DNA from 3 places in the Mesorhizobium sp. USDA 3734 genome. Region 1 is predicted to be linked to each of the others. Evidence: predicted binding sites of a transcription regulator. Region 1 holds the regulator's gene; each other region holds the start of a gene.
What was found. Region 1 encodes LexA, which represses DNA repair genes until DNA is damaged. Its sites were predicted from a motif close to TGTTCNNNNTGTGTTCNG; they were not measured.
Positions count from the first base shown of each region.

Region 2: the regulator LexA is predicted to act here: its motif matches at 2,641-2,658, upstream of ACZ89F_RS31190 (DNA recombination protein RmuC).
Region 3: the regulator LexA is predicted to act here: its motif matches at 2,132-2,149, upstream of recA (recombinase RecA).

Region 1 covers NZ_JBWCCW010000001.1:2,879,238-2,883,404, reverse strand. The annotation lists gene kynA (tryptophan 2,3-dioxygenase) at 1-332, shown strand, start outside; gene kynU (kynureninase) at 416-1,663, shown strand; gene lexA (transcriptional repressor LexA) at 2,110-2,847, shown strand; gene ACZ89F_RS13760 (ComEC/Rec2 family competence protein) at 2,841-4,167, opposite strand, start outside.
Region 2 covers NZ_JBWCCW010000001.1:6,527,438-6,531,604, reverse strand. The annotation lists gene truA (tRNA pseudouridine(38-40) synthase TruA) at 1-580, opposite strand, end outside; gene ACZ89F_RS31205 (GNAT family N-acetyltransferase) at 592-1,101, opposite strand; gene fmt (methionyl-tRNA formyltransferase) at 1,098-2,051, opposite strand; gene def (peptide deformylase) at 2,057-2,587, opposite strand; gene ACZ89F_RS31190 (DNA recombination protein RmuC) at 2,691-3,962, shown strand; gene ACZ89F_RS31185 (GFA family protein) at 3,969-4,167, opposite strand, start outside.
Region 3 covers NZ_JBWCCW010000001.1:3,278,217-3,282,383, forward strand. The annotation lists gene alaS (alanine--tRNA ligase) at 1-676, opposite strand, end outside; gene recA (recombinase RecA) at 974-2,074, opposite strand; gene ACZ89F_RS15955 (carbohydrate kinase family protein) at 2,356-3,300, shown strand; gene ACZ89F_RS15960 (pseudouridine-5'-phosphate glycosidase) at 3,376-4,167, shown strand, end outside.

The DNA of each region.
Region 1 (4,167 bases):
TGCTGCTTCTGGCGCGCAACGGATTCGACATCGGCGCCGATGCCAGGCGCACGGACTGGCGTGAGACGCGAACGGAGAATGAGGAAGTCCTGGTCGCCTGGCAGACCATCTACCGCGATCCGCAGCGCTACTGGATGTTCTACGAACTGGCCGAGAAGCTGGTCGACTTCGAGGACTATTTCCGCCGCTGGCGCTTCAACCACGTCACCACGGTCGAGCGCATCATCGGCCTGAAACGCGGCACCGGAGGAACCTCGGGTGCTTCGTATCTGAAGAAGATGCTCGAGGTGGTGCTGTTCCCGGAGCTGTGGACGGTCCGCACCCGGCTCTGACATCATCGAAATGAAAACAGGCACACTGAGGGGAAGCGCTTGTGGCGGAAAACCCTTCGCGAATAACCGAGGACTGACCGACCATGAGTGGAATACCTGATCTCGCTGCAATCGAAGCGATGGATGCCACGGATCCGCTGCGTGCCATGCGCGATCGTTTCATTCTGCCGGAGGGGGTGATCTATCTCGACGGCAATTCACTGGGGGCAGCGTCGCATGCCGTTTTCGGCGAACTGCAGCAAGCGGCGACCCAGGAATGGGCCCAGGATCTCATCCGAGCCTGGAATACAGCCGGATGGTTCGAGATGCCGATCGAACTCGGCGACCAGCTCGGGCGACTGATAGGAGCCGCGGCAGGCCAGACCGTGGTCTGCGACACGACGTCGACCAACATCTACAAGGTGCTGCATGCGGCGCTGCAGATGCGGCCCGGCCGGCTGGCCATCGTCGCCGAGGGGGACAGTTTTCCCACCGACCTGTACATCGCCGAAGGCGTGGCCTCGACCAGGGATGGCGTCCTGCTGCGCCTCGCGGGCGTCGACGCGCCAACCATCGAAGAGCTGATCGACGAAAGCGTCGCGGTGGTGCTGGTCAACCACGTCAATTACAAATCGGGTGAACTGCGCGACATGGCGGCGCTGACGCGCAAGGCTCATGCGGCCGGAGCGCTGATCGTCTGGGATCTCTGCCACACCGCGGGTGCTCTGCCGGTCGAGCTCGACCACGCAAATGCCGATTTCGCCATCGGTTGCACCTACAAGTACCTCAACGGCGGTCCGGGCGCGCCGGCCTTTATCTATGCCGCGCAGCGCCACCACGGCGAGATCAGCCAGCCACTCAGCGGCTGGTGGGGGCATGTGCGGCCCTTTGCCTTCGAACGGGGCTATGTTGCCGGCACCGGCATCCGCCGCTTTCTGTGCGGCACGCAGCCGGTCCTGTCGATGCGGGCGCTCAAGGGTGCGCTTGCCATCTGGAACGACGTCGACATGGCGGCATTGCGAAAGAAGAGCGTCGCGCTGACCGAACTGTTCATCCAGCTCGTCGAAGCGAAGTGCGGCGCCTATGGTCTCACGCTGGAGACCACCCGCGACGCGACCAGACGCGGCAGCCAGGTATCGTTCCTTCACGACCATGGCTATCAAATCATGCGGGCGCTGATCGAGCGTGGGGTGATCGGTGACTTCCGCGCGCCATCGACCATCCGTTTCGGCTTCACGCCGCTCTATGTCGGCTACAAGGATGTGTGGCTGGCGGTTGAGGTGCTGGAAGACATTCTGCGCACGGGTGCATGGAAGGACCAGCGTTTCGCCGTCAAGGAGGCCGTTACCTGACGCAGCCCTCTCGACGATCTGTTGTCGCCGGCTCCCCCTTAGTCAGATGACCGAGGGACGAATTTCCAGCTCGCAAACGCGTTCATTGCTGGTGGCCAGCGCTGGCTGCGATAATTAACCAAGGTTGGCGTTTTGGCTTCGTTTCGTTCACGGCAAACGAGCCCCCAGGAAAACTGGCAATTCTCCCGTCGAGGGCTTATCGGCGGATCATGCCAAACCTGAGCTCGGGATGGGCCACAGGCAATTAACCATAACAATTTCAATGCGGGAAAGGGCACTTTGACGGCATGCAGCCGGCGACGAGACCCGCTGGAAAACGCCGAATAATTTCCGCCACCTTAACAAATTCATTAAACTTTAAACAGTTGCAGAACACAACTGGAACAGATAGTGTTTGTTCTGGGTTTGTTTTTCTGATTCTGGTTTCAGGTACCCTGGGGGCCGCCATGCTGACGCGCAAGCAACACGAACTGCTGATGTTCATCCATGAACGCCTCAAGGAAAGCGGCATTCCGCCATCCTTCGACGAGATGAAGGAGGCGCTCGATCTTGCCTCCAAATCCGGGATTCACCGGCTGATCACGGCTCTGGAGGAGCGCGGCTTCATTCGCCGGCTGCCCAACCGGGCACGCGCGCTGGAAGTGTTGCGGCTGCCGGATTCGATCGCTCCCGGCCTCAACGCGGCAAAAAAGTTCTCGCCGAGCATCATCCAGGGCAGTCTTGGTCAAGGCGGCCTTGGCCGTCAGGTCAAGCCGGCGCCTTCGCGGATGTCTTCGGCCGGCAATGACGACGACGTGGTCTCCGCCATTTCGATCCCGGTGATGGGCCGCATCGCGGCAGGTGTGCCGATCGATGCCATCCAGCATCAGACGCACTCGATTTCTGTGCCGCCGGACATGATCATGGGCGGCGAGCACTATGCCCTGGAGGTCAAGGGCGACTCGATGATCGATGCCGGCATCTTCGACGGCGATACCGTCATCATCCGCAATGCCGATACGGCGAGCCCTGGTGAAATCATCGTGGCGCTGGTGGATGAAGAGGAAGCAACGCTGAAGCGGTTCCGCCGCAAGGGCGCCTCGATTGCTCTCGAAGCCGCCAATCCAGCCTATGAAACCCGTATTTTTGGCCCGGACAGGGTCAAGGTGCAAGGCAAGCTCGTCGGCCTGATCCGCCGCTACTGAGGTGGCTGCGGTTTAACCACTGGCTTCTCGGGTTTCTTGAAGGGCGGCAGTCCCCTCGCCTCGCGTGAGAATTTGCGTTGCACATGCCAGGGCCGGTAGGGCCTGTCCACCGCGAAGCTGACGGTTGCCGGCGTGGTCGCCGACTGGCGATCGAAGAAGATGGCAGCGCTGCCTTTGCGAGCCAGTTGTCGCTTGGTGATGACGAGAACCAGCGGATTGTGACAGGCGTCATAGGCCGTCGCGTCATTGACAACGATCAGCTCGGCAAAGCCGCAGGCTTTCCAGGTGTCTTTTCGGTCTTCGACATAGGCAATGATCGCACCGGACGTGTGCCTGGCCAGACAGACGCCCGAGGTGCAATAGAACGGCGATCCCGGCGGCAGTTCCGGGGCATCCGCGATCTCGAATTGCCCGTCGCCCTTGTCGAACACCTCCGGCACGACGATGGTTTCGGATGTCAGTGCGCGTTTCCAGTTGTCGACCGTGAATTCGTTCGGCCGTGCGCGGCTGACGGCGAGCTCGCCGCCGCCGATCGGCAACGCAACCAGTCGGGCGTCCTCCGAGATCAGCACGTCCGGCGTGCGCGTATCCGAGAAGGTCAACAGGCCAACAAGCGCGAAGGGAAGAGCCGCAAGCCGCAGCCACGTCGTCGCCATCGTCGCGATGACCAGGGCAATCGCCACCAGCAGCACGGACTGCTGCGAAATCAATCCGACCCCATCGACAGGTGAACGCTCGGAAATCCATCCGGACATGGCGATCATCGCCGTCAGGCCCTTGCCCATCACATAGAGAAAGGGACCATCGGCGCCAAAGGGCATCGCCAGCGCACTGAGGACGGCAAAAGGCATGACAACCAGTGACACAATCGGCATGATGGCCAGATTGGCGAACAGGCTGAGCGGCGACACGCGCTGAAAATGCCAGATGGCAAACAGCGCCGTGGCGCTGCCGGCGATGATGGATGTCATGGCCAAGCCTCCCGCCGCCAGCAGGAATTTTCGCGTCAGGAAGCCAGGCAAGGATCGCTTTGGCGGCGGCGGTCTGGTTTTCCCCGCACGATGATCCGACCAGCCGGCATAGGCGCCGACAAGTGCTGCGGTCGCCGCGAAGGACATCTGGAAACTCGGGCCGACCACCTCATGCGGCGACACCACAATGACGGCGATCGCCGAGATCGCCAGATTGCGCATGGTGAGTGCTGCCCGATCGAACAGCACGGCAATCAGCATCACCGCCAGCATGATGAAGCTGCGCTCGGCGGCAACGACGACGCCAGAGATGATGAGATAGGCGGCGATCGAGAACAGTGCCGCGGCG
Region 2 (4,167 bases), 3.6 Mb from region 1:
AGGAGCGCGCCGAGGCCCTTACCTCGATCAGGTCGCCTTGCCTCGTCACATCGAGCCGCTCCAGCGTCCTGACCGGGCTGTTGGCCTGGCATTGGGTCGAACGGAAGGTGGTGAAGTCATGCCGCCCAAGCAAGACCTTCGCCGCCTCATGCATGGCGCCGGCGTCGAGCCGCTTCGGCACCCACCACACCTTGCCCTTGTCGAGCGCGGCCGGCGCCCGGCGGTTGAGGATGCGGTAGAGATAGTGGCGGCCAGTGGCCGAGAAGCGAGCGTCGAAACCGTCGGAGACGACCGACGCCTTCACGATGGCAATATGGGTGCCGGCGGCCTGCAGATGAGCATTGATGGCATCGCGCACCTTGTCGCCGGGCCACGCCTTGGCGAGGTCGACATGCGCCACCTGGGCGGTCGCATGCACGCCGGCATCGGTGCGGCCGGCGGCGCGCAGCCTCACCTCTTCGCCGCAGAATTTCTCGATCGCCTGTTCGATCGCCTGCTGCACCGAAGGCTGGTCCGCCTGGTGCTGCCAGCCGGCAAACAGGCTGCCGTCATATTCGATGTCGAGGCGAAAACGCGGCAATTTGCACTCGCCTAGGCGGCGAGTGCTGAGCCGAAGGCCGAGGCGTAGACCAGCCTGCCGGCTTCCGGGGCGTCGCCCCAGGCCAGTGCCTGCAATGCCTCGCCCTGATACTCGCTCTCGAATTTTTCGGCGCGGGCGTGGCTGTAGCCGAAACGGCTGTAATAGGCCGGATCGCCCAGCACCACGGCCAGCGTCTCTCCGCCGTCCCTGAGGCGGATATGCGCCTCGCGGATCAGCGCGCCGCCAATGCCGCTGCCATGGAACGAAGGCTCCACCGCCAGCGGCGCGAGCGCCACGGCCGCAAAATTCTTGCCGCCATTCTGGACGAACAGCCGGGAAAACAGGATGTGGCCGACCACCTGGCCGTCTTCTTCCGCCACCAGTTCGGCAACGGCGTCGCCGCCCGTCACCAGCGCGTCGACCAGTCCGGCCTCCGCCTGCTGGCCGAAAGCGTGTTCCTCGACGAGGCGAATGGCCTCGCGATCCCGCGGCGTCGCCGCGCGTATCGACATCATGCTCATGAGAATTTCATTCCTTTTTCGATCTTGGCCCCGCGCAGGAATTCCGACGCGGCAGCGGGCCTTCCGCCCGCCCGTTGAACTTCGACCAGTCTGATCGCGCCTGCCCCGCAGGCGACCGTCAGCCGGTCATCGAGAATTCCTCCCGACTCGCCCAAATCTTCCGAAAGCGACAGGCCTTCGGACAGCGTCGAGCGAAGCAGTTTCAGCCGCTCCGGGCGGCCGCCAATTCCTATCTCGGACCAGGCGCCGGGAAAGGGCGACAGGCCACGAATGGTATTGTGGACCTCGCTCGCCGAGCGAGTCCAGTCCACGCGCGTCTCGGATTTATCGATTTTCTTGGCATAGGTCACCCCTTCCACCGCCTGGGCGGCAAATGTCAGGGTTTTCCTTTCCAGCCGCGTCAGCGCTTCCACCATCAGGATTGCACCGACACTCATCAACCGATCATGCAGATCGCCGGCAGTCATATCGGGTTCGATGGCGCATTTTTCAACCATTCCGACCGGGCCGGTGTCCAGACCCTCTTCCATGCGCATCACCATCATGCCGCTTTCCAGGTCGCCGGCCATGATGGCGCGTTGGATGGGTGCGGCGCCACGCCAGCGCGGCAGCAGCGATGCATGGCCGTTGATGCAGCCAAGCCGGGTTGCCTCGAGAACCGCTTTCGGCAGCAGCAAACCATAGGCGACGACCACGGCGACATCGGCCTGCAAGGCACGGAAAGCCGCCTGCTCGGCCTCGCCCTTGAGCGAAGTCGGTGTCCGCGCCTCGATGCCCAGCCGTTCCGCCTCGCGCTGCACCGGTGACGGTGTCAGCTCCAGCCCCCGCCGTCCGGCGGCGCGCGGCGGCTGGGTGTACACGGCTGATATCTCATGTCCCGCTTCGGCAATCGCGCGCAGCGTCGGCACCGAAAACTCAGGCGTGCCCATGAAGATGACGCGAAGGGGCATTTCCCCTATCCCGCCAGTTTGCCCGGCGCCTTGTCCCTGGCGAGCTTCTTGAATTTCTTCACCACCATGTCGCGCTTCAGCTTCGAGATGTGGTCGATGAACAAGACGCCGTTGAGGTGGTCGATCTCGTGCTGCAGGCAGGTTGCCATCAGGCCCTCGGCCTCCATCTCCTGCAATTTGCCGTCGCGGTCGAGATACTTGACCCGCACGGAGGCCGGACGTTCGACCTCGGCGTAATAGTCCGGGATCGACAGGCAGCCTTCCTCGTAGACGGAGCGCGCGTCGGCGCTCTCCAGGATTTCCGGGTTGATGAAGACCTGCGGCGCCGGCGTCTCGTCTTCCTTGGCCAGATCGATCACCAGCATGCGCAGCGGCTCGCCGATCTGGATTGCCGCCAGGCCGATGCCAGGTGCGTCATACATCGTCGCCAGCATATCGTCGGCTAATTTGCGCAAGGGCGCATCGACGCGTTCCACCGGCTTGGAAACCTGGCGCAGGATGGGGTCGGGAAGGATGATGAGCGGCTTGATCGGCATGGCGTTCCACCTAAGACCTCCAGCGAAAAGCGTCAACCGGTGGGCTTAAGGCTCGTTCACGTTTTGATCTGTGCCAGACTGCCGAATCGGCTATGCTGTCCACATGAATGATCTGAGCACTATCCTTTCGGAGCCCGTCGCCCGGCTTGGCGCCACCACGATCACGCTCGGCCATGCGCTGGCCTTCGGCGCGTTGCTGTTTCTTGGCCTGTTCGTGGCGCTCGTCATCGCGCTGTGGCGGTCGGCCAAGGCGCGCGCCGTGGCGGCAGCCGAGGCCGCCGATCATGCCCGCGACGGCGAGGCGCGGATGGCCGGCATTTTGCAAAGCCAGGCCGAGATGCAGGGCCGCATGGGCGCCATCGCCGAAGTGTTTGGCGCGCGCCAGGCGGAGCTGACGCAGTCGATCGGCCAGCGCCTCGACGCCATGACCGGCCGCCTTGGCCAGACCATGACCGAGCAGACGAAATCCACGCATGAGAGCCTGGCCAAATTGCAGGAACGGCTGGCGATCATCGATGTCGCGCAAGGCAACATCCAGTCGCTCGCCGGCCAGGTGGTGCAGCTGCAGGCGATCCTCTCCAACAAGCAGACGCGCGGCGCCTTCGGCCAGTCGCGCATGGAAGCGATCGTCGCCGACGGCCTGCCGCACGGCGCCTATGAATTCCAGGCGACATTGTCGAACGGCAGCCGGCCCGACTGCCTGGTGAAAATGCCGAACGGCGCGCCGTCGCTTGCCATCGACGCCAAATTTCCGCTGGAAGCCTGGAACGCCATTCGAGCCGCCGACGGCGCCGACCTGCAGAAGGTCGCCTCGCAGGCCTTCCGCCGCGACATCGAGATCCATGTCCGCGATATCTCGGAAAAATACCTGATCCAGGGCGAGACACAGGACACCGCCTTCATGTTCGTGCCGTCGGAATCGGTGTTCGCCGAGATCCACGAGAATTTCGAAGCGATCGTGCACAAGGCGCACCGCGCCCGCGTCGTCATCGTCTCGCCGTCGCTGCTGATGCTGTCGATCCAGGTCATCCAGGCGATCCTCAAGGACGCCCGCATGCGCGAACAGGCGCACCTGATCCAGGGCGAGGTCATCCGGCTGATGGAGGACGTCGCGCGTGTCGACGAGCGGGTGCGCAAGCTGCAGGTGCATTTCGGCCAGTCGGCCAAGGACATTGACGACATCCTGGTTTCGACGTCGAAGGTCACCAAGCGCGGCCAGAAGATCGAGGCGCTGGAGTTCGGCGCGCAGCCCGACGGCGATGCCGCCGCGGACGCCGCGTCACGGGCTCCGGCGGCGAAGGTCGATACGGGCGCGCGTGTTGCCGATTCGAAGACCGGACAGCTCAGGCTGAGGGTTGTCGAAGGCGACGATTAAGCCGCGCTACTGCTCCTCAATAGTCGTCATGCCTTGAAATTCCGGAAGCCAATGCAGCGCCGAGCGATGCCATTTCTGCTGTGTCGGTATCAAGTCCTGGCGTTGCCGCGCGGTCCCCACGCGAATTCCATAGACCTTTGGACCATCTCCAACCGACGTGGCGTAAAGGTGCGAACCGCAGTCGGCGCAAAAGGCCTGAGCGCGC
Region 3 (4,167 bases), 400 kb from region 1:
CGATCGACGGGCGCGGCAGGTCGATGCGCTCCTCCTTCGTCACCTGTTCATACTGCATGAACACCAGGTTCCAGAATTCGAGGAAACGGTCGCCATCCTCTTCCGGGCTGCCGGGAGGTCCGCCCCAGATGTGCTCGCCGCGATCGATGAAGATCTCAGAGCACGGCCCGCACGGTCCGGTGTCGCCCATCGCCCAGAAATTGTCCGAAGTCGCGATGCGAATGATGCGGTCGTCGGAAAACCCGGCGATCTTCTTCCAGAAGCCGGCCGCCTCGTCGTCCGTGTGATAGACGGTGACCAGCAGCTTGTCCTTGTTCAGCCCGAATTCCTTGGTGATCAGGTTCCAGGCAAGTTCGATGGCGCGCTCCTTGAAGTAGTCGCCAAAGGAGAAATTGCCGAGCATCTCGAAGAAAGTCAGATGGCGCGCGGTATAGCCGACATTGTCGAGATCGTTGTGCTTGCCACCGGCGCGAACGCTCTTCTGGGCGGTCGAGGCGCGCGAATAGGGCCGCTTCTCCAGACCGGTGAAGACATTCTTGAACTGCACCATGCCGGCGTTGGTGAACATCAGCGTCGGGTCGTTGCGCGGCACCAGCGGGCTCGACGCGACGATCTCGTGACCCTCCTTGCGGAAATAGTCGAGAAATGTCGACCGGATTTCGTTCACGCCACTCATGAATGCTGCCTTTTCGAGAGAACCGCCGGGCCGGCCGACGGATGATGGGCTCTGCGTCCTAGAAGATTAGGACTTGGCCTTTTAGCCGCCGCGCTTCACCCTGTCCAGAAACACGGAATTGGTCCAATCCACGGCTTTGCCAGCTGTTCGAACCGGCCTGGTTTCGCCACCAAAACGCAAAACCGCCGGCACTGGGCCGGCGGTTTCGAAACGCAATACTCGGAACTCGATTACATAAGCCTGAGATAATAGAACGCGATTATGGCCGAACTCCGGCCGGCATCGCGCACGAAGCTGTTACATGGCGCCGGATTCTTCCTCGAAGCCGTCCTCTTCGCCGCGCTCAGGGCCGCCATTCTCAAGGAATTTCTCGGCAATCAGCCCGGCATTCTGCCGGAGCGCCAGTTCGATCTCGCGCGCCGTGTCGGGATTATCGCGCAGGAACAGCTTGGCATTTTCGCGGCCCTGGCCGAGACGCTGCGAATTGTAGGAGAACCAGGCGCCCGACTTCTCGACCACGCCGGCCTTGACGCCGAGATCGACCAGTTCGCCGGTCTTGGACACGCCTTCACCATACATGATGTCGAACTCGACCACCTTGAAGGGCGGCGCCAGCTTGTTCTTGACCACCTTGACGCGGGTCTGGTTGCCGACGACCTCGTCGCGGTCCTTGACCGAGCCGATGCGGCGGATGTCGAGGCGCACCGAAGCGTAGAACTTCAGCGCGTTGCCGCCGGTGGTGGTTTCGGGCGAACCGAACATGACGCCGATCTTCATGCGGATCTGGTTGATGAAGATGACCATGGTGTTGGAGCGCGAGATCGAGGCGGTCAGCTTGCGTAGCGCCTGGCTCATCAGGCGGGCCTGCAGGCCGGGCAGCGAATCGCCCATCTCGCCTTCGATTTCGGCGCGTGGCGTCAACGCCGCGACCGAATCGACCACCAGCACGTCGATGGCGCCGGAGCGCACCAGCGTGTCGCAGATTTCCAGCGCCTGCTCACCAGTGTCGGGCTGCGAGATCAGGAGGTTTTCGAGATCGACGCCGAGCTTGCGGGCATAGACCGGGTCAAGCGCGTGCTCGGCATCGACAAAGGCGCAGATGCCGCCCTTCTTCTGCGCTTCAGCCACGGTGTGCAGGGCCAGCGTCGTCTTGCCCGAGCTTTCCGGCCCGTAGATCTCGACGATGCGGCCGCGCGGCAGGCCACCGACGCCAAGCGCGATGTCAAGCCCAAGCGAGCCGGTCGGCACCGTTTCGATCTCGACGACCTGCTCGTTCGCGCCGAGCCGCATGATCGAGCCCTTGCCGAAAGCCCGCTCGATTTGCGACAGCGCCGCATCCAGAGCCTTTGATTTGTCCACCGCTTTGTCCTCTACCAGCCGCAAAGAATTCTGAGCCATGATACATCACCCCTTGGTCGTCAATGAAGGCCGGACAATCCGTAATCCCTGCCAATTTGTACCTTTTTTGTTCTCGTTTGGCAAGAGGGGTCAAATATCTGAAAAACAATCAATATCCAGATTTGTTCTTTTTTTGTCTCACGATTTCGTTTCACGATGCATTCCGCATTGGGCCAGACGGCTCGATTGTTTCGATCTGCCGAATCGCTGCCTTGCATGCGAAGCTTCGTCCCGCAGCCTAGCGCTTGTGCGGCTGGAATAACAAAGGTCATATCGCCGGCATGCTGAAATCCGCGAAAATACTGGCCATAGGCGGCGCCCATATCGACCGGCGCGGCCAGGTGTCCGGCGCTTACGTGCCTGCCGCCTCCAATCCCGGCTCGATGCGCGAGGATGTCGGCGGCGGCGTTTTCAACGCACTGCGCAGCGCCGTGCTGCGTGGCGTCTCCGCGTCGCTGATGTCGGTGCGTGGCGGCGATGCCGCCGCCGACACCGTGTCACGAGCCATCGCCGAGGCAGGCATTGCCGACCTGTCGGCGGTGTTCCTCGACCGCACCACGCCGAGCTATACGGCGCTGATCGACCGCGAGGGCGAGCTGATCGTCGGCTTTGCCGACATGGCGCTCTATGATTTGGCGTTTCCCAAGCAGATCAGGCGCTCCAAGGTCCGGGAGGTGATCGCCGCCGCCGATGCCGTCTTCTGCGACGCCAACCTGCCGACGGCGGCACTGGAGCGGCTGGTTTTTCTTGCTGCTGGCAAACCCGTTTTCGCCATTGCCATTTCGCCGGCCAAGATCGTGCGTTTGAAGCCGGTTCTCGGCAATCTGGCTGTCGTCTTCATGAACCGGCGCGAAGCGATCGCGCTGGCAGACCTGGACGCTGCGGCCTCTCCGCAAGACATCGTCGACGGGCTGAGACGCGCAGGGCTCAAGAGCGGCGTGGTGACGGCGGGCGGCGGCCCCATGCTGGGCTTCGATGAAGCCGGCGCCTTCTCGATCCTGCCGCCGCCGCCAAGAAAGGTCGCCGACGTCACCGGCGCCGGCGATGCGCTGGCGGGCGCAACGGTCGCCGCCTTGCTGCGCGGCCTCTCTCTGCGGGCAGCTCTGCGCGAGGGTATCGCCGCGGCGACGCTTGCCATCGAAAGCGCCAACGCCGTTCCCGAATTCACCACGGCGAGCTTCGCGGAAGCACTGGCTCTTGTGCCGGATGCCAGGGAAGTGGCATGAGACCGGCAAATTCTTAGTGCCGCAGTGTTGCCGAGCGTCCCGATGGACGCGCCGCACTCCGGATTGGAGATCGAGATGACCCCAGAGACCGCCCGCCCCTTCATCGATATCCACGCGCCTGTGGCGCAGGCCCTGGCGGCCGGCCGGCCGGTGGTGGCGCTGGAAAGCACCATCATCACCCATGGTATGCCCTACCCCGACAACGGCGCCATGGCGGCCGACGTCGAAAAGATCATCAGCGATGGCGGCGCCGTGCCGGCGACGATCGCCGTGGTCGGCGGCCGCATCAAGATCGGGCTTTCGGACGGCGAGCGCGAATCGCTGGCGATGACGGGCGACGCCATGAAGCTGTCGCGCGCCGACCTCGGCTTCGCCGTGGCGCAAGGGCGCACCGGCGGCACCACGGTCGCCGCCACGATGATCGCGGCGCATATGGTCGGCATAAAAGTGTTCGCCACCGGCGGCATCGGCGGCGTGCACAAGGGTGCGGAAAAGAGTTTCGACATTTCCGCTGATCTCGACGAGCTGGCGCGCACGCCGGTCATCGTCGTGTCGGCCGGCGCCAAGGCCATCCTCGACATCGAAAAGACGCTGGAGGTGCTGGAGACGCGCGGTGTGCCGGTGATCGGCCATGGCTGCGAGACGATGCCGGCCTTCTGGTCCAGGCATTCACCGTTCCGCGCGCCGCTGACCCTGCACAGGCCGGAAGAGATCGCGCATTTCTACCAGACGCGTCTGGCGCTTGGCCTCGGCGGCGGCATGCTGATCGCCAATCCGGTGCCGGAAAACCACGAAATCCCCGCTGAAGAGATGGCCGGCTACATCGAAGCCGCGCAGAAGGCCGCCGAGGCGCTCAACGTGACCGGC